3 regions of the Caloramator sp. CAR-1 genome follow, and region 2 is predicted to be linked to each of the others. Evidence: predicted binding sites of a transcription regulator. Region 2 holds the regulator's gene; each other region holds the start of a gene.
What was found. Region 2 encodes NrdR, which represses ribonucleotide reductase genes. Its sites were predicted from a motif close to CACNANATNTNGTG; they were not measured.
Positions count from the first base shown of each region.

Region 1: a site for NrdR is predicted at 6,351-6,364, ahead of nrdD (anaerobic ribonucleoside-triphosphate reductase). Genes of this name have one in related genera too.
Region 3: a site for NrdR is predicted at 2,791-2,804, ahead of Q3V94_RS04445 (ATP cone domain-containing protein). Genes of this name have one in related genera too.

Region 1 covers NZ_JAUONW010000039.1:13,459-23,598, forward strand. Annotated here, with positions in the region: gene Q3V94_RS10495 (cytochrome b5 domain-containing protein) at 1-418, shown strand, start outside; gene Q3V94_RS10500 (hydrogenase small subunit) at 430-1,308, shown strand; gene Q3V94_RS10505 (nickel-dependent hydrogenase large subunit) at 1,318-2,664, shown strand; gene Q3V94_RS10510 (hydrogenase maturation protease) at 2,689-3,117, shown strand; T-box leader at 3,154-3,399, shown strand; gene asnA (aspartate--ammonia ligase) at 3,438-4,448, shown strand; gene ppcA (phosphoenolpyruvate carboxylase) at 4,460-6,064, opposite strand; gene nrdD (anaerobic ribonucleoside-triphosphate reductase) at 6,391-8,424, shown strand; gene nrdG (anaerobic ribonucleoside-triphosphate reductase activating protein) at 8,466-8,957, shown strand; gene Q3V94_RS10535 (LysR family transcriptional regulator) at 9,045-9,932, shown strand; gene Q3V94_RS10540 (YeiH family protein) at 10,018-10,140, shown strand, end outside.
Region 2 covers NZ_JAUONW010000016.1:26,011-36,150, reverse strand. Annotated here, with positions in the region: gene Q3V94_RS04820 (DUF881 domain-containing protein) at 1-227, shown strand, start outside; gene ftsA (cell division protein FtsA) at 316-1,584, shown strand; gene ftsZ (cell division protein FtsZ) at 1,605-2,690, shown strand; gene spoIIGA (sigma-E processing peptidase SpoIIGA) at 2,873-3,766, shown strand; gene sigE (RNA polymerase sporulation sigma factor SigE) at 3,796-4,503, shown strand; gene sigG (RNA polymerase sporulation sigma factor SigG) at 4,600-5,373, shown strand; gene Q3V94_RS04790 (YlmC/YmxH family sporulation protein) at 5,445-5,720, shown strand; gene nrdR (transcriptional regulator NrdR) at 5,786-6,247, shown strand; gene pgeF (peptidoglycan editing factor PgeF) at 6,314-7,045, shown strand; gene Q3V94_RS04775 (winged helix-turn-helix domain-containing protein) at 7,050-7,739, shown strand; gene pnpS (two-component system histidine kinase PnpS) at 7,748-9,466, shown strand; gene Q3V94_RS04765 (DUF512 domain-containing protein) at 9,567-10,140, shown strand, end outside.
Region 3 covers NZ_JAUONW010000014.1:39,876-50,015, forward strand. Annotated here, with positions in the region: gene Q3V94_RS04430 (GlmL-related ornithine degradation protein) at 1-294, shown strand, start outside; gene orr (ornithine racemase Orr) at 296-1,354, shown strand; gene trpS (tryptophan--tRNA ligase) at 1,416-2,414, opposite strand; T-box leader at 2,515-2,729, opposite strand; gene Q3V94_RS04445 (ATP cone domain-containing protein) at 2,839-3,099, shown strand; gene rbr (rubrerythrin) at 3,112-3,696, shown strand; gene hcp (hydroxylamine reductase) at 3,795-5,456, shown strand; gene Q3V94_RS04460 (hypothetical protein) at 5,534-6,817, shown strand; gene Q3V94_RS04465 (helicase C-terminal domain-containing protein) at 6,831-9,128, shown strand; gene Q3V94_RS04470 (MFS transporter) at 9,132-10,140, opposite strand, start outside.

The sequences.
Region 1 (10,140 bases), on a different contig from region 2:
GGAGGATCTAGAAAGAATTTTAGAAAGAATAAAAGAACTTTATTCGATGGAGTTTTTGACCTTATGCCCCCTTGGGAAGGAACATTACAAAAATATGATAATAGACAGCATAGACCAAGCCTATTTAAAATTAGAGGAGACATTAAATATTTTAAGACAAAATGAAGGTAAGAGGGAGTTAAAAGAATTTACTTTAGAGGAACTTGCAAATTTTGATGGAAGGAATGGGAAACCCGCCTATGTTGCAGTAAATGGAACTGTTTATGATGTAACTTTAATTGCCTCGTGGGGCGGAGGAAGTCATTTTGGAGTTTTGGCTGGCAAGGACGTTACTGAGGAATATAATAAATGTCATGAAAATGAGAATAAACTTTCAAAACTTGAAGTAGTAGGAAAGCTAAAGGGAAGCAATCTTTAGGGGGATATAGGTTGAAGATTAGCGGTTGCGTAGAAGAAATTATAAACAACAAAAACTCATTATCAAACATTTTAGCAGAAGAAGCTATTACGCAAATTAAAAAGGGAAGGGTTAATAAGCCAAATGTAGTATGGATTGAAGGGACTGGGTGCTCTGGGAACACCATTTCACTTTTAAATGCCAATTACCCTGATGTAATATATCTTCTTAACAACATGATCAACTTAAAATTTAGCAACAGCCTTATGACCTGCGATGGTGAAAAAGCCTATGAAATCTTTTTAGAAACAATTAAAGAAGAATTTATTCTTGTTGTTGAAGGGGCCATCTCTACAAGGGAAAACGGGCTTTTCAATGTAATTGCAAGTTATAAGGGTAAAAAAATTACTGCCCTTGAAGCTGTAAAAATTTCAGGTAATAAGGCAAAGCATGTTATTGCCGTTGGAACATGTGCCTCCTTTGGAGGGGTATCAAAGGCAAATCCTAACCCTTCAGAATCAAAAAGCGCAAAGGAGATTTTAGGAAGAGACGTAATTAATCTTCCAGGGTGTCCTTGCCATCCGGATTGGATTATAGGCACTTTGGCATATCTTATAACAAATGATGGCATAGAACTTGATGATGAGGGAAGGCCTTTATTATTTTACGGATTTACCATCCATGATTTTTGCCCAAGGAGAACCTATTTTAACAATAGAATATTTGCACAAAATGTAGGGGAGCCCTATTGTATGTTTAGATTAGGCTGTAGAGGCCCTGTGACAAGAACAGATTGCCCAACTAGAAGGTGGAATAGCGGTGTTAACTGGCCGATAGGTGACAATACTCCTTGTATAGGATGTGCTAATGCTTATTTTCCAGACGGTATGGAGCCTTTTATCAGGACTTAGGAGGATAATATGGGAAGGATAGTTGTAATAGATCCTATAACAAGGATGAGTGGATTTTTAGGGATAGAGGTTGAAGTTGAGGGCGACAAAATTATTGACGCAAAGGCGGTTGGGAATCTGTTTAGGGGCTTTGAAAAAATTTTAAAGGGAAGGCATGCTTTAGATGCTGTTTATTTAACCGAAAGGATATGTGGTATTTGTTCATCAGCTCATTCTGTCGCATCAACATTGGCTCTTGAGGATGCACTAGAAATAACGCCTTCGTTAAATGTAAGATATATTCGCGACTTAATTCACGCCTTTGATATAATTCAAAACCACATAAGACATTTTTACCTATTTACAGTTCCGGATTATGTCAAATTTGATTCTATTAATCCTGTGTCAGAAACATGTCATAAGGATTATAGAATTCCAGATAATTTAAACAATAAAATTCAAGGGGATTATATAAAGAGCATAGAGTATAGTAAACTAGCCCATGTTGGAGTTGCCCTTTTAGGGGGTAAATCGCCCCACAACCACGGTATTTTGCCCGGCGTTGTAACTGGCTCTTTGGATAGATTTAGAATAGAAGAGTTAAAATCTATGATAAATAAAATAAAGGATTTTGTAGATAATTACATGCTTGAGGATGTAGATATTATTTCTAATTATTACAACGATTATTTTGAAAAGGGAGACACATATAATAATTTTTTAAGTTTTGGACTATTTGACTATGAAGACTTTTCCTATGTAAAGCCTTCGGTCATTATAAATGGGATAAGGCAGGAGTTTGATAAAGACAAAATAAGAGAAAATATAGCTTACTCATGGTATAAGCCAGAAGGTGGGCAAGTAGTAGAGGATATAAACAAGGAAGGAGCCTATTCCTTTGTTAAGTCCCCAAGATATGATAAATGGGCTATGGAGGTGGGCCCTTTAGCAAGGATGATTCTAAGCGGAAGATATAAATTACAAAACTCAACCATGGATAGGATAACAGCAAGGTGTCTTGAGGCATCAGTTATATTAAAAATAATGCAAGTTTTGATAGAAAGGATAGAGCCAGTTGAAGAAAAGATAAAATATCAATTTAAAGATAAAGCTGAAGGGATAGGACTTACAGATACAACAAGGGGTGCATTACTTCACTTTGTAAGTTTAGAAAGGGATATTATAAATCGTTATGACATAATAACTCCATCTGCATGGAACTTTTCACCAAGGGATGAAAATTTTTTTGGGACAGCAGAAAAGGCATTGATGGGGACTAAAATTAATGATGTAAATGATATAGTTGAGGTTGGTAGAATCGTAAGAAGCTTTGATCCTTGCATATCCTGTGCAACCCATGTAACCGTAAGGAGATGAAGGAATGGGGTAAAGGTAATTGGAATAGGTAATATTTTAATGGGGGATGATGGGGTTTCGGTTGAGGTATTGAAAATAATTAAAAAAGAGCTTGAAGAGAATAATATTAAGGTTTTTGCAATAGAAACAGATATAAATTCTTTATTTAGCATTATAGAAGAAGATGATGTAGTTATTTTTGTAGATGCTATGATATCCTCAGGAAAGGTAGGGGAAGTAAAAATATTTAAGCCCGAACTCCCAGAGCAAAATGAATTTTTAAGCCACGCTTATTTTCCATGGGATATTATATCGAGAGTGGCTAAAGAAATTTATATAATCGGCATAGAAGTAGAAGATATAGATTTTAAAATTGGACTTAGCAAGAAATTGCAGGATGAAATTTATTTTATTGCAAATAAAACGTTGTTTTTAATTACTAATATATTGACAAATTTGAATTATAAAGTATAATTATTTTTAAAAAAGAAAAAATAAAAATAAAATATTGCAAAGGCGATGATAAGAAGAGTAGGAACAAGTTGATGCTTCAGCGAGCTAACGATGGTGGGAGGTTAGCGCTAGACTTATTCCGAAGAACATCTTGGAGCCTCTAACCGAAATTGCGAATTGCAAAAGTAGGCTTAGACGGGGCTACGCTGTTAAAAGGTAGGCGATATCGAGTTTATCTCCGTATCGTTAAAGAGGGCTTTGCTAATTTGGGTGGCACCGCGGAAGTAACCTTTCGTCCCATTAGGGATGAAAGGTTTTTTTATTACAAAGGAGGGGATAAAATGAAAAGGTTAATATTTCCAAAGGATTATGTTCCTTTATTAGGTTTAAAGGAAACAGAAATAGCCATAAAAAATATTAAAGATTACTTTGAAAGGGAACTTGCACGAAAGCTAAATCTTACAAGGGTTTCGGCACCATTGTTTGTAAAAAGGAAAAGTGGTTTAAACGATTACCTTAATGGAACAGAAAGACCGGTTGGATTTGATGCCTATGACATTGAAGATGATACTCTAGAAGTTGTTCAATCCCTAGCTAAATGGAAAAGGCTTGCCTTAAAAAGATATGGTTTTTCTGTAGGTGAAGGTTTATACACCGATATGAATGCAATAAGACGAGATGAAACTTTAGATAACCTTCATTCAATATACGTTGATCAATGGGATTGGGAACTTGTAATAGATAAAAAGGATAGAAACGTCGAAACATTAAAGAGGATTGTAAGGGATATTTATGATGTGTTTAAGAGGACGGAAGATTATATTTGTAAAAAATATAAAACAATAACGCCTATATTGCCTGATGACATTTTTTTTGTTACAAGTCAAGAACTTGAGGACTTATATCCTAATTTAACACCAAAGGAGAGGGAAAGGGAAATTGCAAAGAAAGAAGGGGCAGTTTTTATTATGCAAATAGGAGATACACTAAAATCAGGAATAAAACATGACGGTAGATCGCCAGACTATGATGATTGGAAGTTAAATGGAGATATAATATTTTGGTATCCGGTTTTAAACTGTGCCTTTGAGGTTTCATCTATGGGGATTAGGGTTGATGAAAGATCATTGATATATCAACTTAAAAAGGCAGGGTGCATGGAAAGGACTAATCTTTCCTTCCATAGGATGCTCCTTAGGGGAGAATTACCCTATACTGTTGGTGGAGGCATAGGACAATCTAGGATATGCATGTTCTTTTTAAGAAAGGCCCATATAGGAGAAGTTCAAGTTTCCGTATGGGATGAGGAGCTATATACGAAATCTTTGGAAAACAATATAATGCTTTTATAGATAGAGGTGGATTAACCTAATCCACCTCTAATACTTCCTAATTTTATAATTAATTCTTTTAAAATATTGTATTCTTGACAATTATTATCAAGTATTTGAGACTCCTTGCCTAAAAGATGTAAAAGTATTGGCCTTGCGGTTTTTAAAAGGGTATGGTAAAAGCTGTTTTCTATATTTGCTTCCACGTCAAAATCAAGATTTAGTATTTCTCTTGTAAGGGCTATATCTATTTCGTATTCCTTTCTTACTTCTTCTGCAATAAAACGCTTTGTAATGTTTGGATTTGCATATTTTAAAGCAAATTCCATATCGTTTTTTATCTGTGGATAAATTTCAATGAGCTTTTCTATTCCAAAATCACCATATTTATTTTTAATTTCTCTAAGGGCACGGCCTGTTCCTAAGAATTCGGGTGGCATCCCTATGGTATACATTGCAGCGGTAAAGGAAATTGCCCTTGGGATGTTTACATTTAAGGTGGTATCGATTTCTAAAATTTCTTCTTTTGTTTTTTCGTTTTCGATTATTGTTGCAAATTTATTAAGGTCAACAAATTCCCTATGATAGGATAATCCCTTTTTAGAAGCTGCCAATCTGTCGCGATTTTTGGGAATAAAGATGGATATATTTGCTGCTGTTTCTGCGATTTTTAAAAAGGATTTAAGATAATATTTTGTAAAAATGGAGATAAAATCTTTTATTATAGAAATTTCTTCATTTGAAAATTCCTTTGCTTTATATTTGTCTATGTTTTGTTCTATATATTTTACAAGGCTTCTTGTTTTTTCAAATCCATGATCATATCTTAATGCCGATTGAATTGTTACGGTTTTTATTCCTGAGTATGTCTTAAGAAAGTTTTCTATATTTTCAAAGGTAAGTTGCCCTCTAAAAGGTAGACTACCACAACCCATTATAGGGTAAATTTTAGTGGGGTGTATTTTTTCTAATTTCTTTGCTTTAGAAATAGATAAAATGACTGCCAAGACGCTTGATACCATTCCATAGGATAAGGCGGAATCAGATCTTCCGATCATGAACCTTATATACTTTGGTTTATTTTTTAAACCATCTATAAATTCTTCTAATAAATTGTCGATATTTACAAGGGAGACCACATCTTCGAATAGAGGAATAATATTTATTGAGTCTTCATCAAATTTGATACTAAAGTTTTTGTTTCCAAGTTCAATTACTGATTGAATTCGAGAAAGGGTATCAATAAGATCCTTAGAAGATTCGCACATGGGGACGATTACTTCCTTTATTGCTTGATATTGTGTTTTTTCAAACATAGAAAAATTTGTTTCAACTGCAGCCATTATGCACATGATTTGTCTAAATACTGTTTCTTTATCTGCACTTGATAGTCTTGGAGTTATAAAGACATCTTTGCCAGGGATTAGACCATTATGAAAAAGCTCGTTTGCCACTTGAAGGGGTTGATGATAAGGTGTTAATTTTCCTTCAAAATCTATCATAACCTCATCAATGCCAAGTCCCCCTAAATCTTGAGGGAGAAGAGAAAACAAGGCTTCTTCTGGTTCTTGTTGAATAGAAATATACTCTGCTGCGTTATCAGGATGCTGAGTCATCATGGTTTTTGGGATTTTCATAAAATCACTCCTAAGCATATATATTATATTCTATTCTTTTATGCAAGATAATGATACAAAAATTTCATAACATACTTATATAATAATAAATTTAGGGCAAAATTTCAATGAATTTGCAATAATAATTTTAGTAAATTTCACTACGATTTTCATGATGTCAAATGACGATTATTTTAAATAAGAAAAGATATTTTTAGAAAAAGTGAATTTAATATGTTTTTAGATTAAAAAATAAAATAAACTTAATTTGACAAAACTATATATAGTGGGTAAAATTTTTAAAGTGCACAAAATATTGTGGTAATTTTTGAAAAGGGGAGATTTTGATGCTTACTCAAGTAAAAAAGAGGGATGGGAGAGTAGTAAACTTCACAAAGGAAAAAATTACAAGAGCTATTTATTTGGCAGCTCAAAACGTAGGGGGAACGGATTATTCAAAGGCCGAAGAATTAACTGAGAAGGTAATATCCTACATTATGAACAACCTTCCAAATGAGGAAATTCCAACAGTGGAATTTATTCAGGATTGTGTTGAAAAGGTTTTGATAGAAAACGGTCATGCAAAAACTGCAAAGGCGTATATTTTATATAGGGCCAAAAGAACAAGATATAGAGAAGCAAAAAGTGAGCTTATGGATGTTGTAAAGGAAATATTAAAGGAAACAAGCAGAGAAAACGCAAACATAGGGAACTCTCCTTCAGCTAAGATGCTGCAAATTGCATCAGCTGCAAGTAAACAGTATTATTTACATAATGTGATTCCGGAAGAAATGGCAAAGGCGCATATTAATGCCGATATTCATATCCATGATTTGGACTTTTACGGCAAAACTTTAAATTGTCTTCAAATAGATCTTACAAAGCTTTTATTAAATGGCTTTAATACAGGATATGGATATATTCGTCCGCCAAAGAGGATATCCTCTGCAACAGCACAAGCAGCAATAATTCTTCAAAGCAATCAAAACGATATGTATGGCGGTCAAAGTTTCCCCCATTTCGATAAAGCTATGGCTGCGGTTATAAGAACCTTTAAAGAAAAGCCATCCTATGAAGAAATATTCCAGGCTATGGAGGCCCTTGTTTATAATTTAAACAGCATGCATTCAAGGGCAGGAGCACAAGTCCCCTTTAGCAGCATAAACCTTGGAACAGATACTTCAGAAGAAGGAAGAATGGTAATAAGAGCAATGCTTGAAGCCTTTGATAAGGGGCTTGGAAGGGGAGAAAGTCCGATATTCCCTAACCTTGTGTTTAGAATTAAAAAAGGAATAAACTTTGAAGAAGGCGATCCAAATTACGATTTATTTAAACTTGCAATGAAGGTTGCAGCCCATAGAATGAATCCAACCTTTAGCTTTATGGATTCAAGCTTCAATGCAAAATACGGCGATGAGATTTCATATATGGGATGTAGAACAAGAACAATTCAAAACAGAAACGGCCTTGAAATATCAGCAGGGAGAGGGAATATAGCACCGGTTACAATAAACCTTCCAAGGCTTGCTCTTAAGGTTGGATTTGGAAATATCGATGGTTTCTTTAAGAACTTAGATGAAATTTTAGATCTATGTAAAAGGCAGCTTCTTCATAGATTTGAAGTGCTTGCAAATCTTAGGGTAAAGGACCTTCCTTTCCTTATGGGACAAAAGCTTTATATGGGTTCAGAAAATTTAAAGGAAGAAGATACTATAAGGGAAGCTATAAAAAATGGAACTTTAGGAATAGGATTTATAGGACTTGCAGAAACTTTAAAGGCACTTATTGGAAAGCATCATGGCGAGGATAAGGAAGCATTAGAATTAGGTTATAGGATAATTGAATATATAAGAAAGTATACAGATAAAACATCAGAAGAAACAGGACTAAATTTTGTTTGCTATGCAACGCCGGCAGAAGGAACAGCAGGAAGATTTGTTCCATACGATAGAAAAATGTTTGGTTTAATTGAAGGTGTTACTGATAAGGATTATTATACTAATTCATACCATGTTCCAGTAACACAAGAAATTAGCATTTTTGACAAAATTGAAATAGAGGGAAGATTCCATAAACTTTGCAATGGTGGACATATAAGCTATGTTGAACTCCCATCTACAGTCGAAAACAATATTGAGGCCTTTGAAAAGATACTAAAATGGATGGCAAAATGCGATGTTGGATATGCAGGAATAAACTTCCCGATAGATGAGTGCAGAGTATGCGGACATAGGGGAATTATCCATAATGAATGTCCAGAATGTGGTAGTGAAGATATAAGAAGGATAAGGAGAATAACAGGATATTTATCCACTATTGACAGATTTAATGATGCAAAGAAAAAGGAACTTTATGATAGAGTAAAGCATGGGTGGAATTAAGCGGCAAAACGCCGCTTAATTTTATAAAATGAGGTGATAAGATGAAAATAAGGATCGCAGGGATAGAAAGGGAAAGTTTTGTTGATGGCCCTGGAATAAGATATGCAATTTTTGCTCAAGGATGTAGCCACAACTGCAAAGGATGTCATAATCCATCAACCCATGATTTTAATAAAGGTGTTTTAATGGATGCTGAAGATATTTATAATGATATTTTAAAAAGAAGATTTATAGACGGTATAACCTTTACTGGAGGAGATCCTTTTTTTCAGGCGGAAGCATTTTCTTATCTTGCAAATATGTTAAAAAAGCATAACTATCATATTATTGCTTATACAGGATTTTATTTTGATGATCTTATAAAAGAATATAAATATTTAAACTTACTGAAAAATATAGATATATTAATAGATGGACCTTTTATATTAAAGGAGAAGGATTTAAAATTAAAATTTAGGGGTTCAAGAAATCAAAGGATTATTGATGTTAAAAGGAGTTTAGAATTAAATAAAGTAATAACCGTAGATTTTTAGGGCTGCAGCTGCAGCCCTAAGTTTTTATAATAGATTTTTGCTATAATGAACTTAAGCTTGGCTTAGAAATGGAAGGGAGGCACAAGGATGAATGAGAGAAAACTAAAAATATTTTTTGAAGTAGCTAAATCTCTTAATATGACAGAAGTAGCTAGAAATTTATATATAAGTCAGCCGGCAGTTAGTATGGCTATTTCTGAATTAGAGGAGGAACTTGGGGTTAAGCTTTTTGAGAGAATTGGTAAAAAACTTTATTTAACTTATGAAGGAAAAATTTTTTTAGGGTATGTTAGGCGAATATTAAATATTTATGATGAATGTAGAACAAAAATAGAGCATATTGCTAACTTAAAATATGGAAAATTGAAGATAGGTGCAAGCACGACTATAGGGATTTATCTTCTTCCTGAAATAATTGGAAGTTTTAGTGACGTATTCAAAGATATTGAAATTTCAATTGCAATTGAAAATACCAAGATTATCGAGAGTATGTTGTTGGAAAACAAAATTGATATTGCTTTTGTTGAAGGACCTATCTATTCAGAAGAAATAGTAGTTAAGGATTTTTGCGATGATGAGCTTGTGGTTATAGTATCTTCAAATCATAGGTTAGCTAAATTTAATGAAATTGACAAAAAGGAGTTAGAGGATGAAAAGTTTATATTAAGAGAAGTTGGAAGTGGAACGAGGGAGGTTTTTGAAAAGGCATTTTATAAAAGCAGTATAGAATACAAAGTTGCCTTTGAGCTTGGAAATACAGAAGCTATAAAAAAAGCAGTGATGGCTAATTTAGGTATTTCTTGTGTGTCTAAAAGGTGTGTTAAGGATGAAGTAAACTTAGGGCGTATTTCTATGCTAAAGGTAAAAGATGTTGATTTAAGTAGAAAATTTTATTTTATATATCATAAGGACAAATATTTTTCAAATCTACTAAATGTGTTTATTGATTATGCATACAACTTTGTTAGTATATAACTATTATGTTATGGATGATATAAAATAATATTATTTTACTTATTATTTGTTTGAGTTTAAAATTTAAAAAGGAGGTGTTAAAATTATGGATACAAAGATCATCCCAGGTGTTGTAGCAGGTATAATTATTACTGTTCTAACATATTTACTTCAAAACATATGGGTAATAAAAAAACTTAATTTAAGCACATTGATAATAGCAATTATA
Region 2 (10,140 bases):
GTGAGGGCCCAATTATTAAAATAAATAATCAATATATTGTTCCACCCTTTGAAATTTTAGCTATCGGCGATCCGGATGCTCTTTATTTTGCGATGACTATGCCAGATAGCAAAATAAAGGAATTACAATTTCGCCAGTTGTATGTTAGAATAGTAAAAGAAAAAAGTATAAAAATATCAGGTTACAATAGGAAGACTGTTCCAAAATACATTAAAATTTCTAAATAATTTTTATGCTGAATAAAAAGGAAATTAATGATTTGTGTTGAATTTATATAAATAGACATAAAACGAGATTTAAGGAGGTCATTAATGAATGAACAATGTAGTAGTCTCACTTGACATTGGTTCTTCGAAGGTAAGCGTAGTTATTGCAGAAATAAATAAAAAACAATTTAATGTAATAGGTGTTGGAACCTCCGAATGCAAGGGTGTCAAGAAAGGAGTAATAGTTGATATAGATGCAACAGTAGAAGCCATTAAAACTGCTGTTGAGATGGCAGAACAGATGTCGAATATTAAAATAAAATCGGCTTTTGTTAATATTAAAGGAGGTTACACGACATTAATAGATAATAGAGGAGTTATAGCTGTTTCAAGGGAGGATAAGGAAATAACAAATGAAGATGTTGCAAGGGTAATACAAGCAGCTAAAGTTGTTGCTCTTCCACCTGATAAGGAAATTATAGACATAATACCTCAACAATATATAGTAGATGGATATGATGAAATAAGGGATCCAGTTGGTATGGTTGGAGTAAGACTTGAAGTTGATGCAAAATTAGTTGCTGCATCTATGACTAATGTTCAAAACATAATTAGAACAGTTCAAAAAGCAGGTTTAAATGTTGATGGCATTGTATTGGAACCATTAGCAACTTCGACGATAGTCCTAAATGATGATGAAAGAGAACTTGGAGTAGCTTTAGTAGATGTTGGTGCAGAAACAATGGATATTTCAGTTTTTAGAAATAAAACCTTAGTATTTTCCAAACTTATTCCAGTTGGAGGAAATCATATAACTAGCGATATTTCTTTGATATGCAAAATTACCTTTAGCGATGCTGAAAAAATAAAAAGACAATACGGAGCTGCTTCAACAAAATTAGTGAAAAGTGATGATATTATTAAGATAAGTAACGTGGCAGGTAAAGGTGAAAAGGAAATCCAAGTAATAAATGTAGTAGAGATTATGGAAGCCCGCATTCAAGAGATGTTATATTTGATAAAAAGTGAATTAGAGAAAAATAATTTGCTAAATCATCTTGGTGCTGGTATTGTAATTACGGGTGGAGGATTATTTAATATTAAGGGTATTCAAGATTATGCTCAAGACTTTTTTGATATCCCTGTTAGATTTGGATATCCTAATTATATAGGGGTAGCAAATCCTACATATTCAGCTTCTGCAGGAATAGCGATGTATGTATTAAAACAAAAGAAAAACAGCACAATTCATGTTGATTCTAAAAAAATAAATAGAGTATTAGAAGAGAATGAAGAAAGTTCTTCAATTGATGAAACAGAAGAAAACAAAACAAATTGGATTGAAAAGGTAAAGGAATTTTTTGCAGATTTCTTTTAATTAACAAAGGGGGTATTATTGTGCTAGATTTTGAATTCAACGTAGATGCCGGTGCTCAAATAAAAGTTGTAGGAGTAGGTGGTGGTGGAAACAACGCAGTAAATAGGATGATTGAATTTGGATTAAAGGGTGTAGAGTTTATTTCAATTAATACTGATAGACAAGCTCTTAATTATTCTAAAGCAACAACAAAAATTCAGATTGGCGATAAATTAACAAAGGGATTAGGTGCAGGGGCAAATCCTGAAATTGGCCAAAAAGCAGCTGAGGAAAGCATAGAGCAAATAACTCAAGCTCTAAAGGGTGCTGATCTAATTTTCATTACTGCTGGTATGGGTGGTGGAACAGGAACAGGTGCAGCACCTGTAGTTGCTGAGATTGCAAAGGAATTGGGGATATTAACAGTTGGAGTTGTTACAAAGCCATTTATATTCGAAGGAAGACAAAGAATGCTTAACGCTGAAAAAGGAATTATGAAGTTAAAGGAAAAGGTTGACACATTAGTTACGATTCCAAATGATAGATTACTACAGGTTGTTGATAAAAAGACACCAATGACTGAAGCCTTCAAGATAGCAGATGATATTTTAAGACAAGGGGTTCAGGGTATATCGGATTTAATAACTGTTCCTGGTTTAATAAACTTAGACTTTGCTGATGTCAAAACTATAATGCTTAACAAAGGATTAGCTCATATGGGAATCGGTAGAGCTTCTGGAGAAGGAAGGGCAATTGAAGCTGCAAAACAAGCTATATCAAGTCCATTGTTGGAGACAACAATAAATGGAGCAACTGGAGTATTATTAAATATTACTGGGGGCTCTAACTTAACTATGTTTGAAGTAGCAGAAGCTGCTGATCAAGTAAGACAAGCTGCGGATCCTGATGCGAATATAATATTTGGGGCTGTAATAGATGATACTTTAGGAGATGAAATAAGAATAACGGTTATTGCAACTGGATTCGAAGAACACACAAGATTAAGCAACAAAGAAGTGGCAGCAGATAAACAAGAAAATTCACCTTTAAAAATTAAAATGGATATTGATATAAATGATGAAGATCTCGATTTGCCACCCTTTATTAGAAATCAGAAAAGAAGGTAAACAGTGCTAACAATAACGGTATTAACTTATGGTTAATACCGTTATTTATTTTGTAAAAAAAACAAAATAAAGTAAAAAAAGTAATAATTTGACGAGAAATTGTGTATTTATAGTATTATGAAATGACAAAAAGAAAGGACTAAAGGTTTTATAATTATAATAAATAGGTTTGGAGGGTGAATATGGGGGATATTCTATATATCGATATAGTATTTATAGAAAATCTTTTTATGAATTATTTTCTGCTTTATCTCCTTAAACGTCTCGTAAGGTCAAAGGCACCTATCTGGAGATTGTTATTAAGTGCACTTATTGGGGCTTTGTATGTTTTAGTTATTTTAATGCCAAGTATGGAAATTTATCTTAATTTGTCAATGAAAATTCTAGTCTCATTGTTGATGATTGTAATTGCATTTCTTCCTTATACATTCCGGGAAGTAATAAAACTGGTCCTCTTATTCTATTTAGAAACTTTTCTCATAGGTGGAAGTATAATGGCTATCTTTTATTTGACACATGGGGATCTTAATAATATTAATGGAGTCATTTTGTTGAATAGAATGTCACAAATTTATTTGATTATTGGAAGTCTATTGGGAATAGTATTTTCTAAAATAGCCTTTGATTACATCGATTCATATTTTTTTGATAACAATTTTATTGTTGATTTAGAGATATTTTTAGACAAAAAACACCAGAATATTAAGGCACTTATTGATACCGGAAATAATTTAAAGGATCCACTCTCAGGGGATCCTGTAATTGTAGTATATTATAAGGCTTTAAAGGATTTATTGCCTAATGATTTATATCATAATTTAAATCTATCTAAAAGTTATGAAGACTTTGTTAAATGCATTTTAAATTCAAAATACAAAAATAGGATAAGAGTTATACCATATAATGCAATAGGAATCAGTAACGGTTTAATAACAGGAATAAAAATAGATAAGTTAATAGTTAAAAAGGAAGGACACTTAAAGGTTTTAGAGGATGTAATAATGACATTTTATCATCTTCCATTATCTCAAGAGGGAATTTTTGATGCATTAGCTTTTCCAGAAATTATAAGATAGGGGGAAATGTTATGGGCATTATAAATTTTATAATTAATTTATTGATAAAATTTGTTAATTTCATAATGAATAAATTTTTTAGAAGAAGTTTTGTGTATTATATCGGGGGAGCCGATGTTTTACCGCCACCTTTATCGAATGAAGAGGAAAATAAGTTGGTTGAAGAATTAAAAAATGGCAACTACAAAGTTAAAGATGTTTTGATTGAAAGAAACCTTAGATTAGTTGTATATATAGCTAAAAAATTTGAAAATACTGGAGTAAGTATAGAAGATTTGATATCCATAGGAACAATAGGATTAATTAAGGCTGTTAATACCTTTGAGCCTACAAAAAGAATAAAACTTGCAACATACGCATCAAGATGTATAGAGAATGAGATATTAATGTATTTAAGAAGAAACAGTAAGGTTAGAAGTGAAATTTCCTTTGACGAACCATTAAACGTAGATTGGGATGGTAATGAATTATTGCTTTCAGATATATTAGGAACTGATAATGATTTAATCTATCATTATATAGAGGACGAAGTAGAAAAACAACTATTGATGAATGCAATAAATAGACTAAGTAAGCGTGAAAGACAAATAATGGAACTAAGATTTGGCTTAAAAGGTGAAGGAGAAAAAACACAAAAGGAGGTCGCAGATATATTAGGAATTTCACAATCCTATATTTCAAGGCTTGAAAAAAGAATAATTAAAAGATTAAAAAAGGAAATAACTAAAATGGTTTAAATTATAAATTTATTGTAAATTTATGAAAAGAATAAAAAAAATATCCTTCGGGAATAATTATAATACAAAATTAACCGAAGGAGTTGAAGCATCGCTATGGCAAACACCAAAGTTGAAATATGTGGAGTAAACACTTCAAAGCTGCCTGTTCTTACAAATGAAGAAATGAAAGAATTGTTGACGAGAATGAAACAAGGAGATAAAGAAGCTAGGGAAAAGTTTATAAAGGGAAATTTAAGGCTAGTTCTAAGTGTTATTCAAAGATTTAATAATAGAGGAGAAAATGTAGATGATTTGTTCCAAGTTGGATGCATTGGGCTTATTAAGGCAATTGATAATTTCGATATAGATCAGAATGTAAAATTTTCAACTTATGCTGTTCCTATGGTTGTTGGTGAGATAAGAAGATATTTAAGAGATAACAACTCTATTAGAGTTAGCAGATCATTAAGGGATATTGCCTATAGAGCTTTACAGGTTAGGGATAAATTGGTTTCGGAAAACAATAAAGAACCAACAATTTCTGAAATAGCAAAAGAGCTAAATGTTCCCCGTGAAGAAGTTGTTTTTGCGCTAGATGCTATTCAGGATCCTGTTTCTTTATTTGAACCTATATATCATGATGCAGGAGATGCAATATATGTAATGGATCAAATTAGTGACACAAAAAATGATGATGATTCTTGGATAGAAAATATTGCAATTAGGCAAGCCCTTAAAAAATTAAATAAAAGAGAAAAGACGATTTTAATGATGAGATTTTTTGAAGGAAAGACACAAATGGAAGTAGCTGAAGAGATTGGAATTTCCCAAGCACAGGTTTCAAGATTAGAAAAGTCAGCTTTGAACCATTTGAGAAAATTTGTTTAAAGTATGGGTGTTTATAAATTACACCCATATTTTTTTTATTTATATCATATAATTTTTTAGGAGGTGAAGTTATGAGGGATAATTTAGAAAATGTCCATGTTACTTTATCGGAATTAAGACAGATGGAGGTTATAGATATCAATAAGGGTAAGAGATTAGGCTTTATAAGTGATCTTATTTTTGACGATAATTTAGAAAGAATTGAGTATATTGTTATTCCCCCAGAAAATGCTTTTTTGTCCTTTTTTAAAAAAAGGGATGAAATCTTGATAAGTTGGAACAAGGTAAAGACTATAGGGGTAGATGTGATTTTAATAGATCTCTTACAGGATAACAGTGAAGAATAATAGACAATAAACAAAAATGATGCTATAATTTATCAATAAAAAGTTATACGATGGAGATGAAGGAAATGAAATGTCCATTTTGTAATCATGTTGAGACTAAGGTTTTAGATTCACGACCAACTGAAGATAATACATCAATTAGAAGAAGAAGGGAATGCTTAAATTGCAATAGAAGATTTACTACCTATGAAAAGGTGGAGGATATACCTGTTTATGTTGTAAAAAAGGATGGTAGAAGGGAACCCTTTGATAAAAGAAAAATATTAATTGGTGTTTTAAAATCGTGCGAAAAAAGACCTATATCGATTTCAAAGATTGAGGAACTTGCAAATGAAATCGAAAAACAAGTTTATAATACAATGAGACAAGAAGTAGAAAGCAGTTTGATCGGTGAGCTTGTTATGAAAAAATTAAAAGAGTTGGATGATGTAGCTTATGTAAGATTTGCTTCGGTATATAGGCAATTTAAAGATATTAATACTTTTTTAGAAGAATTACAAAAACTATTAAGTGAAAATAAGGATTAGCTTTATGCTGAATCCTTTTATTTTTTATGATAAAATATTTATAAAGAAATTGATGGTGGTGTTATTATGTTTATTTATTCAGATAAAGGAGTTGAAGTCAAAGCCTTTATAGAATTAGGATTTATAAATCATATTTTTACAAATAAATATTTTGGTATTGATTTTAACGAGTATAGTTTAATGCGTAATGATTTAAGAATACCTGATGCTGTTATTGAAAAAATATTTAAGTTAAATTTTAATGCAGATAATTTAGTCTTTACTAAACAGGTTCATGGAGATAAAGTAATTATTGTGACTCATGAAAATAGAGAAAATATACTTGGGACAGAAGCAGATGCAATAATTACAAAGGAATTAAACCTTCCAATTGTGATATTTACAGCAGATTGTGTCCCAATTTTTTTAGTGGATAAAAAAAAGAAGATTGTAGCTGCTGTGCATGCTGGATGGAAGGGGACTGCCCTTAAAATCGTAACAAAGGTTGTTAAAGGGATGACAGAGTATTTTGGTAGTATCCCTAATGATATAATTGCTGCTATAGGACCATCAATAGGACTATGCTGCTATGAAGTTAAGGAAGATTTAGGCGTATTTTTCAATTTAATAAATAAAGGCGAAAAATTTTATATAAGCTTGAGTGAGGAAAATAAAAAACAACTTATTGAATCAGGAATTTTAGAAGAAAATATTTATGAAAGTTTAATTTGCACTATGTGCAGAAATGATTTCTATTCCTATAGAAGGGATGGAACTATGACTGGTAGACAGCTAAATATTATACAAATAAAGGAGTGATATTATGGCGGGAGAAAAAATACTTTTAATTGATGATGAACTGCATATAATTGAATTATTAAAGTATAACTTGGAAACAAATGGTTACAAGGTTTTTTATGCATTAAATGGGAAGGAAGGACTTAAGTTAGCTATTGAGAAAAAGCCAGACTTGATTTTGCTTGATATAATGCTTCCTGAGATGGATGGATTTGATGTTTGTAAGGAATTAAAGAAGAATGAAAGTATATCCAATATACCCATTATTATGCTTACAGCAAAAAGCGAAGAGTTTGATAAAATTTTAGGTTTAGAGCTTGGTGCTGATGATTATATAACAAAACCATTTTCGGTGAGGGAATTATTGGCCCGTGTAAAGGTAGTATTAAGAAGAAATAGCAAAGAAGAAAAAAAGAATGTCGTTCAAATTCATGACTTAAAATTGGATTTTGATAAACATGAGGTTTTAAAAGATGGCAAAAAAATAGAACTGACCTTAAAAGAATTTGAACTTTTGAAACTTTTGATTTTAAATAAAGGTAAGGTTTTAACAAGGGACTTTTTGCTGGATAAAGTGTGGGGATATGAATACTATGGTGAGACAAGAACCGTTGACGTTCATGTAAGACATTTAAGGCAAAAGATTGAAGACGATGATAAAAATCCTAGATATATTGAAACTGTGAGGGGAATAGGATATAAATTTAAAGAATAGGTGATTGAATGAGAAAGAAGTTATTAGTTTTTATTACTACTATTTTAATAACAACTATATCTTTTATTAGTTTTTTGTTTTATTACTATACAAAAAATTTGTTAATAAATACTGTTGAAAATGAATTGGATTATCAAGCTAATTTAGCTATAGATTTTGTGCAATATTCAAAGATTAATAATTTTGATGAATTAGCTAAAAAAATTAAAGGAGCTACCAATAAAAGGGTTACTATAATAAGAAATGATGGTGTGGTATTAGGGGATTCAGATGTAGAAAGTTTTAAAATGGAAAATCATAAGAACAGGAAGGAATTTTTAGATGCTATTTATTATGGTAAAGGAATAAGTTTAAGAAAAAGCTCAACTATAAATCAAAATCTTTTTTATTATGCAAAGCGTTTTGATTATAATGGCAAAATATGTATTATGAGATTAGCAATGCGGTTTGATTTGATTAAATACATGCAGCATAATATTATATACTTTCTGTTAGTAACAATATTAATTGCTTTAATTTTGTCTAGTTTACTTGCTTGGATTTTCTTAGGTAAATTTATTGAACCAATAAGAGACCTTACAAGAATAGCAACTATAATATCAATGGGGGACTATGATAAAAGAATAAAGATAAAAACCAAGGATGAAATAGGAAAGCTTGGACATGCTTTTAATATAATGGCTGCAAGATTACAGGAAACAATACTGGATTTAGAGGATAAAAGAAATAAATTAATATCAATATTAAAAAGTATGGAAGATGGTGTTATCGCTTTTGACAACAATGAAAAAATAATTTTAATTAATCCTGCTGCAAAGAAAATGTTTGATATCAAGGAGGATGTTACTGGCAAACATTTCATTGAAGTTATAAGAAATCTTGAATTGGAAGAATTAATTAAACAAAATTTAGAGGATGAAATCGAGATAAAAGTTTCGTATCCTGATGTAAAGTATTTTAAAATAAAGATAATTAAGATAAATAGTGAAAAAAATACTGAAAATGTTGGAACTTTAATGGTTATTCAGGATATAACAAAAATGAAAATGCTTGAAAATATGCGTTCAGAATTTGTTGCTAATGTTTCCCATGAATTAAAGACACCTTTAACATCGATAAAGGGATTTGCTGAAACACTAAAGGATGTAGAAGATGAAAATATTCGTAAGAAATTTTTAGATATAATTAATATTGAGGCGGAAAGATTAACGAGGTTGATTAATGATATTTTAACTTTATCAGAACTAGAGAATAAAGAATATGCTCTTAATTTTGAAAAATTAAATGTTATAGAAATATTAGAAGAAATTAAATATATTATGAAACCATTGGCAGAAAGTAAAAATATCGAAATATATTTAGAAAAAAAATGTGAAGATATTTATGTTCACGGAGATAGAGATAAATTTAAGCAAATGCTAATTAATTTATTAGATAATGCGATTAAATATACCAATGAGGGAGGAAAAGTAAAAATTATATTAGAAAAAAGCAAGAATCAAGTAATCATTTCTGTCATTGACAATGGAATTGGTATTCCAAAAGAACACTTGCCAAGGCTTTTTGAGCGTTTTTATAGGGTTGACAAAGCAAGATCAAGAAGTTTAGGAGGAACGGGACTTGGACTTGCGATAGTTAAGCATGTTGTAAATCTCATGCAAGGGAAAATAGATGTCGAAAGTAAAGTAGGAGAAGGAACTACTTTTAAGATAACATTGCCTATGTAAGTTTACTAACTTCGGTTATTCGAAGTTAGTATTTTTCTTGATATTATTTTTTTTAAATGTTAATATTAAATTTATGATAATTAAAGTTGAGGTGTCGAATTTGAAAAGAGATGGACTTGTTATAAAAAGTGTAGCTTTTAATTCTATTGCACAGGAAGTAGGAATAGAAGCTGGAGATGTTTTGCTTGAAATAAATGGAGTTAAGGTAAGGGATATTCTAGAGTATAAGTATTTAACTACGGATGAATATTTAAACTTGGTAGTTAGAAAAAATTATGGAGAAGAGTGGGAGATTGAGATAGAAAAGGATTATGATGAAGATTTAGGATTAGAGCTTATAGATCCAGCTATCGAGCATCCTAAAAGATGTCATAATAAATGCATTTTTTGCTTTATAGATCAATTACCTCCTAACTTAAGGGGGACACTGTATTTTAAGGATGATGATTCCATGTTATCCTTTCTTCAAGGAAATTTTATAACACTAACAAATTTAAAGGATGAGGAAATAGATAGGATTATAAAATATAGAATAAGTCCAATTAATGTATCTGTTCATACTACTAATCCTGAATTAAGGGTAAAAATGCTTAATAATAAAAGGGCAGCTGAAATTAATAATCAGCTTAAAAAGTTAGCTGAAGGTGGTATTACTATTAACTGCCAAATTGTTT
Region 3 (10,140 bases), on a different contig from region 2:
AGGCATATATTTGGTCCTACGGGAAAGAAAACTGTTGCAGAGGGAAAGGACCTTACAAATGTAAAATATATTATAGGGACTGGAGGAGCCTTGACAAGGCTGCCTAAGCGGGTTGAAATATTGTCCAGCATTCCCTATGATAACACAGGAGATATGTTCCTTTATCCCAAAAAGGGAGTTAAGGTGCTTATCGACAACTATTATATCATGGCTTCCCTTGGAGTATTATCTAAAAAACATAAGGAAGCTGCATTAAAACTATTAATGGAAAGTTTGGGTTTGGAAGGTGCTTGATATGTATCCAAGAGTTGAGGTAAATTTAAACAAATTAAAGGAAAATGCAAACTTTTTAGCAAAGTTGTCAGAAAAGCATGGAATTAAGATCATGGGGGTTACCAAGTGCTTTTGTGCAATTCCAGAGCTTTCAAAAGCTTTGGTAGAAGGTGGAGTTGAATATATTGCTGATTCAAGGATTGAAAATTTGATTAAGCTTAAGGATCTTAATGTTAAAAAGGTTCTTTTAAGAATTCCAATGCAAAGTGAAGCTGAGCTTGTTGTAAAATATTCAGATTACAGTCAAAATTCGGAATTGGAAACTTTAAAGCTATTGGGGGCAAAGGCTTTAGAGATTGGAAAAATTCATAAAGTAATTTTGATGGTAGACCTAGGGGATTTAAGAGAGGGGATATGGCCGGAGGATGTTGATGGCTTTGTTGCTGAAGCTATAAAAATTGAAGGAATCAAAATTGTTGGGTTTGGTGTTAATTTAACCTGCTATGGTGGAGTTATTCCCGATGAGAACAATCTTGGAAGGCTTGTTGAGATTGCAAAAAAGATGCAGGAAAAATATAATTTAGATCTTGAGATTATATCAGGAGGGAATTCCTCAAGTTTATATTTGCTCTTAGAGAATAGATTACCAAAGGGGATAAACAATTTAAGGTTCGGTGAAGCTCTACTTTTAGGCAGAGAAACTGCCTTTGGGAATTTTGTAGATGGCCTTCATAAGGATGTGTTTATTTTAAGGGCTGAGATAATAGAGTTAAAGGAAAAGCCTTCTGTTCCTATTGGCAACATTGGTATGGATGCCTTTGGGCAAAAACCACATTTTGAAGACAAGGGAATTATGAAAAGGGCAATTGTTGCCATGGGAAGGCAGGATATTGATCCGAGTGGGCTTATCCCCTTGGATCAGGATATATCAATAGTTGGTGCAAGCAGCGATCATACAATTTTAGATGTTACCCATAGCAAGAGGGAATATAAAGTTGGGGATACGGTAGAATTTGTAATGGAATATGGTGCCCTTTTGAGGGCTATGACTTCGGAGTATGTAAAAAAGGTGATAGTTTAACAAAAAGCCAACTGATGATAACGTTCATCAGTTGGCTTTTCACTTTATATCAATATCAATTTCATTGCTTTATTATAAACCCAATCTTTCTTTGCATCTTTCTCAATGTTTTTGTTGCAACATAATTTGCCTTTTCTGCACCTTTGTTGTAAATATTTTCAAGATAAGTTTTATCATCTAAAAGTTCCTTTACTTTATTTTGAATCGGAGTAAGTTCATTAATAACAGCTTCTGCAACATCTTCTTTAAACTTAGCATACCCGGATCCTTCATATCTTCTTTCTATTTCTTCAGGAGTCATATTTGTTATTGCAGATAATATATTTATTAAATTCTTTATACCCGGTTGTTCATCGCTGTATCTGACAATACCTACTGTATCGGTTACTGCCCTTGATATTTTTTTTCTTATCACCTCTGGGGGGTCCATTATTAAAATATAACCGTTTGGGTTATCCTCTGACTTTGACATTTTCTTTGATGGATCTTGAAGATCCATTATCTTTGCTGCCCTTTCAGGTATATATGCTTCAGGAACCTTAAAGGTTGGACTGTATAGGTTATTAAACCTAATTGCAATATCCCTTGCAAGTTCAAGGTGCTGCTTTTGATCCTTTCCAACAGGGACAAGGTCTGTATTGTAAAGAAGAATATCTGCTGCCATAAGAACAGGATAATTAAAAAGTCCTGCACTTATGCTTTCACCAAGTTTTTGAGCTTTATCCTTATACTGTGTCATACGGCTTAGTTCTCCCATGTAGGTAAAGCAGTTTAAAAGCCATGCAGCTTCACTGTGGGCGGGGACATGGGATTGAATAAACAAAGTATTTTTTTCAGGGTCAATGCCTGAGGCGATATATATTGCTAAAATTTCAAGGGTTCTTTTTCTTAAAAGGGCAGGCTCCTGCCTTACAGTTATAGCATGTAAATCAACAACACAAAAATATGAATCATACTCATCCTGAAGTTTAACCCAATTTTTAATAGCACCAAGATAATTACCAAGGGTTAAGTCCCCGGATGGCTTTATTCCGCTAAATATAACCTTTTTTTCTTCCATGTCAAACACCCCTTTATCTATATAAATTGGTAAATAATGAAAATGTCAAAAAGTTAAAATGTCAAGTGGCAGGCACTAATAAAAAACACCCTATACAAAAGTATAGGGCGCATGGTGCGCGGTGCCACCTATTTTCAGGAAATATATTCCCCTCGTTGTAAAAGCCTTTATAACGTAAGGCAAACGGCTCTGGCTACTTGATTCACCATGCTCCTTAGGGACCCATTCGGCTTAAGGGATGCTACCGCATTTCCACCAGCAGCGGCTCTCTGTAAGCTCCTTTTTAAGCCTACTTGCTCCCGTCATTGGATTTATCTATATACTATTATATTGAACAATAATTGTCAAGAAATTATAAAATTTGTTTGAAAATTCATACTATATTTGGTATAATTTTTTACAAGATAAAATTTGAGGTGATATTATGAAGGTTATAAAAAAAGATGGAAGGGTTGAAGAATTTTATAAAGATAAGATAATTACTTCTATCGAAAATGCATCCGACGATGTTAAGGAACCTTTAACTATGTCTGATGTAGAAAATGTAGTCCGTGAAGTGGAAAAAAATTTATTAAACCTTAATAAAAAAGAAGTAACAACCCATGAGATAAGGCAAGTTACAATTGAAGTGCTTAAAAATTTTGGCTTTAACGATGTAGCAGAAGCCTATGAGAATTTTATATAAGGGGGAATTTTTATGACAAGCTTAAAGGGGACAAGGACAGCAGAAAATCTTATGAAGGCCTTTGCTGGCGAATCCCAAGCAAGGACAAGATATACATATTATGCAAGTCAAGCAAAAAAGGAAGGCTTTATTCAAATTTCAAACATATTTATGGAAACTGCTGATAATGAAAAGGAACATGCTAAAATATTTTTTAAATTTTTAAACGAAGATTTGCAGGGTGAAACTGTTGAAATCACAGCGGATTATCCTGTTGGGCTTTCTACAACTTTAGAAAATTTAAAATATGCAGCAAACGGAGAAAATGAAGAATGGACAAAACTCTATCCAGAGTTTGCTAAAGTTGCAGAAGAAGAGGGTTTCCCAAAGATTGCTTTAGCTTTTAGAAAGATAGCAGAAGTTGAACAGAGGCATGAGGCTAGATATAGAAAGCTTTATGAAAATCTTTTAAGTGATAAGGTGTTTAAAAAGGATGAAAAGGTTCTTTGGAAATGCAATAATTGCGGTTATATTCATGAAGGCAAAGAGGCACCAGCAATTTGCCCAACATGCCAACATCCACAAGGATATTTTGAGGTATTTGTAGAGAATTATTAATTTAGTGGCGTCAAACTTTTGTTTGGCGCCTTTTTTGATAAATAAATAAATAAAAGGAAATAATAGTTATTGAAAATTAAATAAAGGGAGTGATTTAAATGGAAATGTTTTGCTATCAATGCGAACAGACAGCTGGAGGTAAAGGTTGTGTTAAGGTTGGCGTTTGTGGGAAGCAACCTGATACAGCAAATTTACAGGATCTGCTTATTTATCTTTTAAAAGGAATTGCCTTCTATGGCAACATAGGAAGAAAGCTTGGAATTAAAGATGAAGAAATAGACCATTTCATTGCATACTCGATGTTTTCTACTTTAACCAATGTTAATTTTGACAATGAAAGATTTGTTGGGCTTATATTTAAGGCGGATGAATACAAGGAAAAGTTAAAAGAAATAGTTAAGAGAGAATATGAAAAAAAGAATGGGAAATGGGATGTTAAAGAACCTGAGGCTGCCCTTTACAGACCAAATGGAGGAGAAAAGGAACTTTTGGAACAATCAAAAGGAAAGGGTATAATGGCAGACGAAACATTGGATATGGATATTAGAGCACTAAGAGAAATGTTGATCTATGGTCTTAAGGGAATGGCAGCCTATGCTCATCATGCCTATATTCTCGGTAAAAAGGATGAAGAGGTTAATGCCTTTTTCCACACGGGACTTGCAGCAACATTAGATGATTCTTTAACTGTAAATGACTTAGTAAAATTATGCCTAGAATGCGGAAGGGCTAATTACAGATGTATGGAAATATTAAATGAAGGACATAAGGAACACTTTGGAACACCTCAACCGACGGAAGTTGATTTAAGTTTGAATAAGGGGCCTTTTATTGTAGTTTCGGGTCATGATCTGCATGATTTGGAGGAACTTTTAAAACAAACAGAAGGAAAAGGGATTAATATATACACCCATGGTGAAATGCTTCCTGCCCATGGTTATCCTGGGCTTAAAAAATACAAGCATTTAGTAGGCAACTTTGGATCGGCTTGGCAAAATCAACAAAGTGAGTTTGATAATTTACCAGGAGGAATTTTATTTACAACAAATTGCTTGATGCCACCTAAAGATAGTTATAAAGATAGGTTATTTACAACAAGCATGGTAGGATATTCAGGAATTCAACATATAGAAGTTAAAAATGGGAAAAAAGATTTTACCCCATTAATAAACAAAGCTTTGGAACTTGGAGGCTTTAAAGAAGATAAACCAGATAAAAAAATAATGGTAGGTTTTGGCCATGATGCGGTCATTGGTATAGCTGATAAGGTTATTGATTTGATAAAGCAAGGCAAAATTAAGAGATTCATGCTAATTGGTGGATGTGATGGAGCTAAGCCTGGTAGAAATTATTATACAGAGATGGCACAAAAAGCCCCGATGGACACAATAATTTTAACTCTTGCTTGCGGTAAGTATAGATTTAATAAACTTGACTTTGGAGATATAGATGGAATTCCAAGGCTATTAGACGTTGGGCAGTGCAACGATTCTTATTCTGCTATTAGAATTGCCCTAGCTCTAGCTGATGCCTTTAAGTGTGGAGTTAATGACTTACCGCTAAGCCTTGTGTTGTCATGGTATGAACAAAAAGCAGTGGCTATATTATTAACGCTTTTGCATTTAGGTATTAAAAATATAAGACTAGGACCAACATTACCTGCCTTTATAACTCCAAATATTTTACAGGTTCTTATAGACAACTACAATATTATGCCGATATCTAATGCAGAACATGATTTACAAGAAATTTTATCATAGGAGAGGTATCCTCTCCTTTTTATTTTTTCTTTTTTGTTTTATAATTAATTTATAAATTTATAGGGAGAGGGTTGAATATGCAGGTATTAGATTTTTTGAAATCAAATGAAGAAATAAATAAATTATTTAGCGTATACAAAAATGAATTTATAGAATCCTTTAAAAGGATAAAAAGAAGCGAGAAGAAAAAGAAATTAGCCATAAAGAAGAATAGCCAAATTATTTTTTTAAAGTGGTTTTATTCAACCTTGATTGATAACACATATTTTTCACCAGCAAATATTTTTAATAGGATAATTTATGAAAACTTTGGAGACGAAATCGCTGTTGTCCCTAACGTTGTTCCGATATTTATTGAAAATGAAATAAGGGACTTTAAGATAGAGTATAGAGTTTTTACTCTTGATAATAACTCTATATTTGATGACATAAGATCTCTACAACGATTCTTTTTAGGTAAAAAATTTGAGTTAAAAAAAATGGATTTTAAAACGATTTTTGAAAATGTACAGGATAATATATTTGTAAAAGATGAATACTACCTGTTTCAATTATTTAACATTGCGTCATATTTTAGTGCCTTTTCTTATGAGGATATAGGCAAAAAGGTATTTTTAACAGGAAACGATTTTGATGTGAATTTTTTCAACGATAGCAAATCATATTTAAAAATAATAGATTTTTGGTTACCAATAGCGGCTCAGCTATTTGAAAATTTCTTTGGGGACATGAATCCTTATACCGTTAGCTGTCTAAAAAGATATATTAAAAATAAAACTATGCTCCAAAAACTTTTAGACAAAACATTAGCAGCACTAAATATAAATAAGGACGAATTTGTGAATTATGCCTTAGGAATAGATAATGATGAATCAAAGACCTATTATGAAAATTATTTTATAGTTTCAGCCTATTTAGTAAAATATTTTGTTATTCCTTTAAGTTATTTTATTCCTATTATTCAGCCATGTTATATATCAAAAGTTAATTTTGATTTTATTTTTAACGATGCCGAAATAATACTAAAAGAAGGATATTCTTCATATGACCTTTTAAATGATCCATTCCTAATTTACGATCTTAGCCATTTTGGTAATAAACTAATGAAAAGAAGCGACAGGAGTAGATTGCAGGATGTTTTTGACACCCCTGTAAATATCGATGAAATCTTAATGACTAAGAATGAAATATATAGCAATCCTGAAATGCAGGATTTTTGGCAGAATATAGACCCTAAAGAGCTAGAAGAGCTAATTAAGCTTTTGGATGAAAAAACTGAGGAGATGGTGGTTGAAGAAAAACCGAAAAGAAAACTCCATAAAGAGGGTAATGTTATTCATCTTTTTAGCAATAAAAAATAAGAGAGGGGACGTAATGGAAAAATTAATAAAAATTTCAGTAAGGGAACTTGTGGAATTTATATTAAGAAGGGGCGATATAGAAACAGGATTATTAGCTACTGTTGATAGGGCACAGGAGGGTGCACGGATTCATAGGATGATTCAAAAAAATTACGGAAAAAATGATCAGGCTGAGGTTTATGTTAAACATTTAATCAAAAACGAAAAATATAGTATTGAAATTTCAGGAAGAATAGATGGATTGCGATTTGGAGAGATTTATACTTTAGAAGAAATAAAAACAACAACAAAGAAAATAGAGGATATAGATGTAAATTTTATGCACCTTGCTCAGGCAAGGTGCTATGCTTATATGTTCCTTAAGGAAAATAATTTAGAAAGAATAAAAGTCAGATTAATCTATGTTAATACAGATTCCTTAGAAAGTAGAGCCTTTGAATACGATTATACAATCAATGATTTAAAAGAGTTTTTTGACGAACTGGTTGAGGGTTACATAAAGTTTCTAGAAAAGTCGTTAGAACATATTAATAAAAGAAATGAAACGATAAAGGAAATAAAATTTCCCTATCCAGCCTTTAGGGAAAGTCAAAGAAAACTCTCAGTTGCGGTATATAAAACGATAATGGAGGGTAAAAAACTTTTTTTAGAAGCCCCTACCGGAACAGGAAAGACGATGGGGACTCTATTTCCTGCTCTTAAGACGTTATTAGGCCCTACTTCAAAAATATTTTATTTAACTGCAAAAACAGTTGGAAAAGCTTCTGCAGAGGATGCTATTAAGCTTTTGCAGGAAAAGGGATTGATTATTAAATCAATAACATTAACTTCAAAGGAAAAAATATGTCCTAATGAGTTAAAATGTAATCCAATAGAATGCCAGTTTGCTAAAGGACATTATGATAGAATAAACGATGCTCTTTTAAATTCTCTTTCTATGGATTTTTTTGATAAGGGAAGGATAGAAGAGCTCTCGAGAAGATACAATGTTTGTCCCTTTGAATTTTCATTAGATTTATCAATGTTTTGCGATGTTATAATTTGTGATTATAATTATATATTTGACATAACCTCAAGTTTAAAGCGATATTCCTTTGAAAGTAAGAACGATTATGTTTATCTTATAGACGAAGCCCATAACCTTGTAGATAGAGCAAGGGATATGTTTTCTATAACTTTATCATATAACGAGTTTTTTAAAGTTAAGCAAAAATTTAAATCCTTTAGAAAACTGAATTTAGCTTTAGGAAGGGTCATAAATTATTTTAATGGGCTAAGAGAAAGCATTGAAATGGATAAAGTCGCTATGACTATAGAAGATGAGTTTTTAAAAGGAATAAACAAATGTGAAGAGGTTATAGAGGAATTTGTCCTAAAAAATTTAATGAAAGATGAAGAATTATTAAACTTGTATTTTGACATAAAAAGATTTAAAAAAATAGTGGAACTTTATGATGAAAATTATAGAACGCTTTTTTTAAAGGAGGAAGATATTTTAGTTAAATTATTATGTATTAATCCTTCTAAAATATTAAAGGACATTATGGATAAAGCACAAGCAGCTATTTTATTTTCAGCTACCTTTACTCCTTTAAGTTATTATATGGACCTTTTAGGTGGGGACAGTTCTTATAAACTTAAACTTTCCTCTCCTTTTTCAAAGGAAAATATTTGTGTTATGCTTAACCCATATATTTCAACGCGACTTAATGATAGGGAAAATACTTATGAAAGGGTTGTTGATGGAATAAAAAGCCTAACATATAAAAAGGGAAATTATTTAGTGTTTTTTCCTTCTTATTTATACTTAAACGAGGTTTTAAAAAGGTTTCCTCAGGATAATGTAGAATTAATCGTTCAAAGGAACGATATGACGGAGGAAGAAAAGGAAGATTTTTTAAAAAGGTTTAGCGAAGATAGCGAAAAAACCTTAATAGCCTTTGCAGTTTTAGGGGGACTATTCGGTGAGGGTATAGACCTTCCAGGAGAAAAACTTATAGGTGTTTGTATAGTTGGTGTAGGCCTTCCGCAGATTAATTTTGAAAGAAATGTGCTAAAGGAATATTTTGACGGAAGGATTGGAAAGGGATTTGAATATGCTTATATTTATCCTGGCTTTAATAGAGTGATGCAGGCAGTTGGAAGGCTTATAAGGACAGAAAATGATAGGGGAGTTGCCCTATTGTTTGATGATAGGTTTTTAAAAAGACCATATAATAATTTAATTCCTGACCTTTGGAAACCATTGAAAATAGTAAAAGGAAATGAAGATGTGATAAATGCACTAAAAAGGTTTTGGAAAGAGAAATGATGGCTAAAAGGATAAGCCATCATTTCTTTTTTTCTTTATAAAATTTGATGAAAATTTATAAAACAAAAATCCTTGCATTAAGAAAAATATAGAGCTCATTATAAATGTAATTTCATATCCATTAGGCATCTCTGCGATTATAAATCCAGCCATGAGGGAAGAAAGAGCAACGGTTAGGTTGTTTGCTAAAACTACAACGCTGTTAAACTTTGCTTGTTCCTCTTCAGCAACTGATTTCATAATAAGGTCACTTTCGATGGGGATAGGAACATTTAAAAATAAAGCCCTTAAAAGATATAAAATAGATAAAATGCCGATTAAAAATATTGAATTAAATTTTACAAAAGAAAGGATAAATATTATTGGAAAAGACAAGAGCTTAGCATACCAGAGGGTTTTTGTCTTTCCAAATATTTTAGATGAATATGGAGAAAGCAGCATAGCTAGAATCATTCCAATAATATTAAAGTTGTTGATAAAGGAAGCACTTAATGTATTTAAGTTTAATTTGCTTATGAGAAAGGTTGTATAAAAAGGACCAATAAGTCCAAAGGCAAAGGAACCTAAAGATGTATACATTATTAAAAAAAACATCCTCGGAGTAAAATTAATTTTTATATTTGCCTTTGAAAAAGTAACTTCTTTTTTGTCGGTATTAATAAAAATAGCAGGTAAGAAACTTACTAGGGCAAAAAAAGCGAAGATTATCCATGTTTTTTCATAATCAAATTTATTTGTTAAATTTCCAGCAAGATAGTTTCCTACTAAGTTCGTAGTAACGCAGTAGGTTAATATAATACTTATAACCTTAACGGCATTGAAACCTTTAGTATTTCTAACTATAAAGGGAGTTTTTATAACCACGACGATGGAAAGACCTAATGCATATACAATTACTGCTAGAATTATATAAATAAAGTTTTTAGAAGTTGCCAGTAAAACTGAGCTGATAAAGCATAAAAAGGATGTTGCAGCAAACAATGCTTTATCGCTGAATTTAGTGCTTAAAATA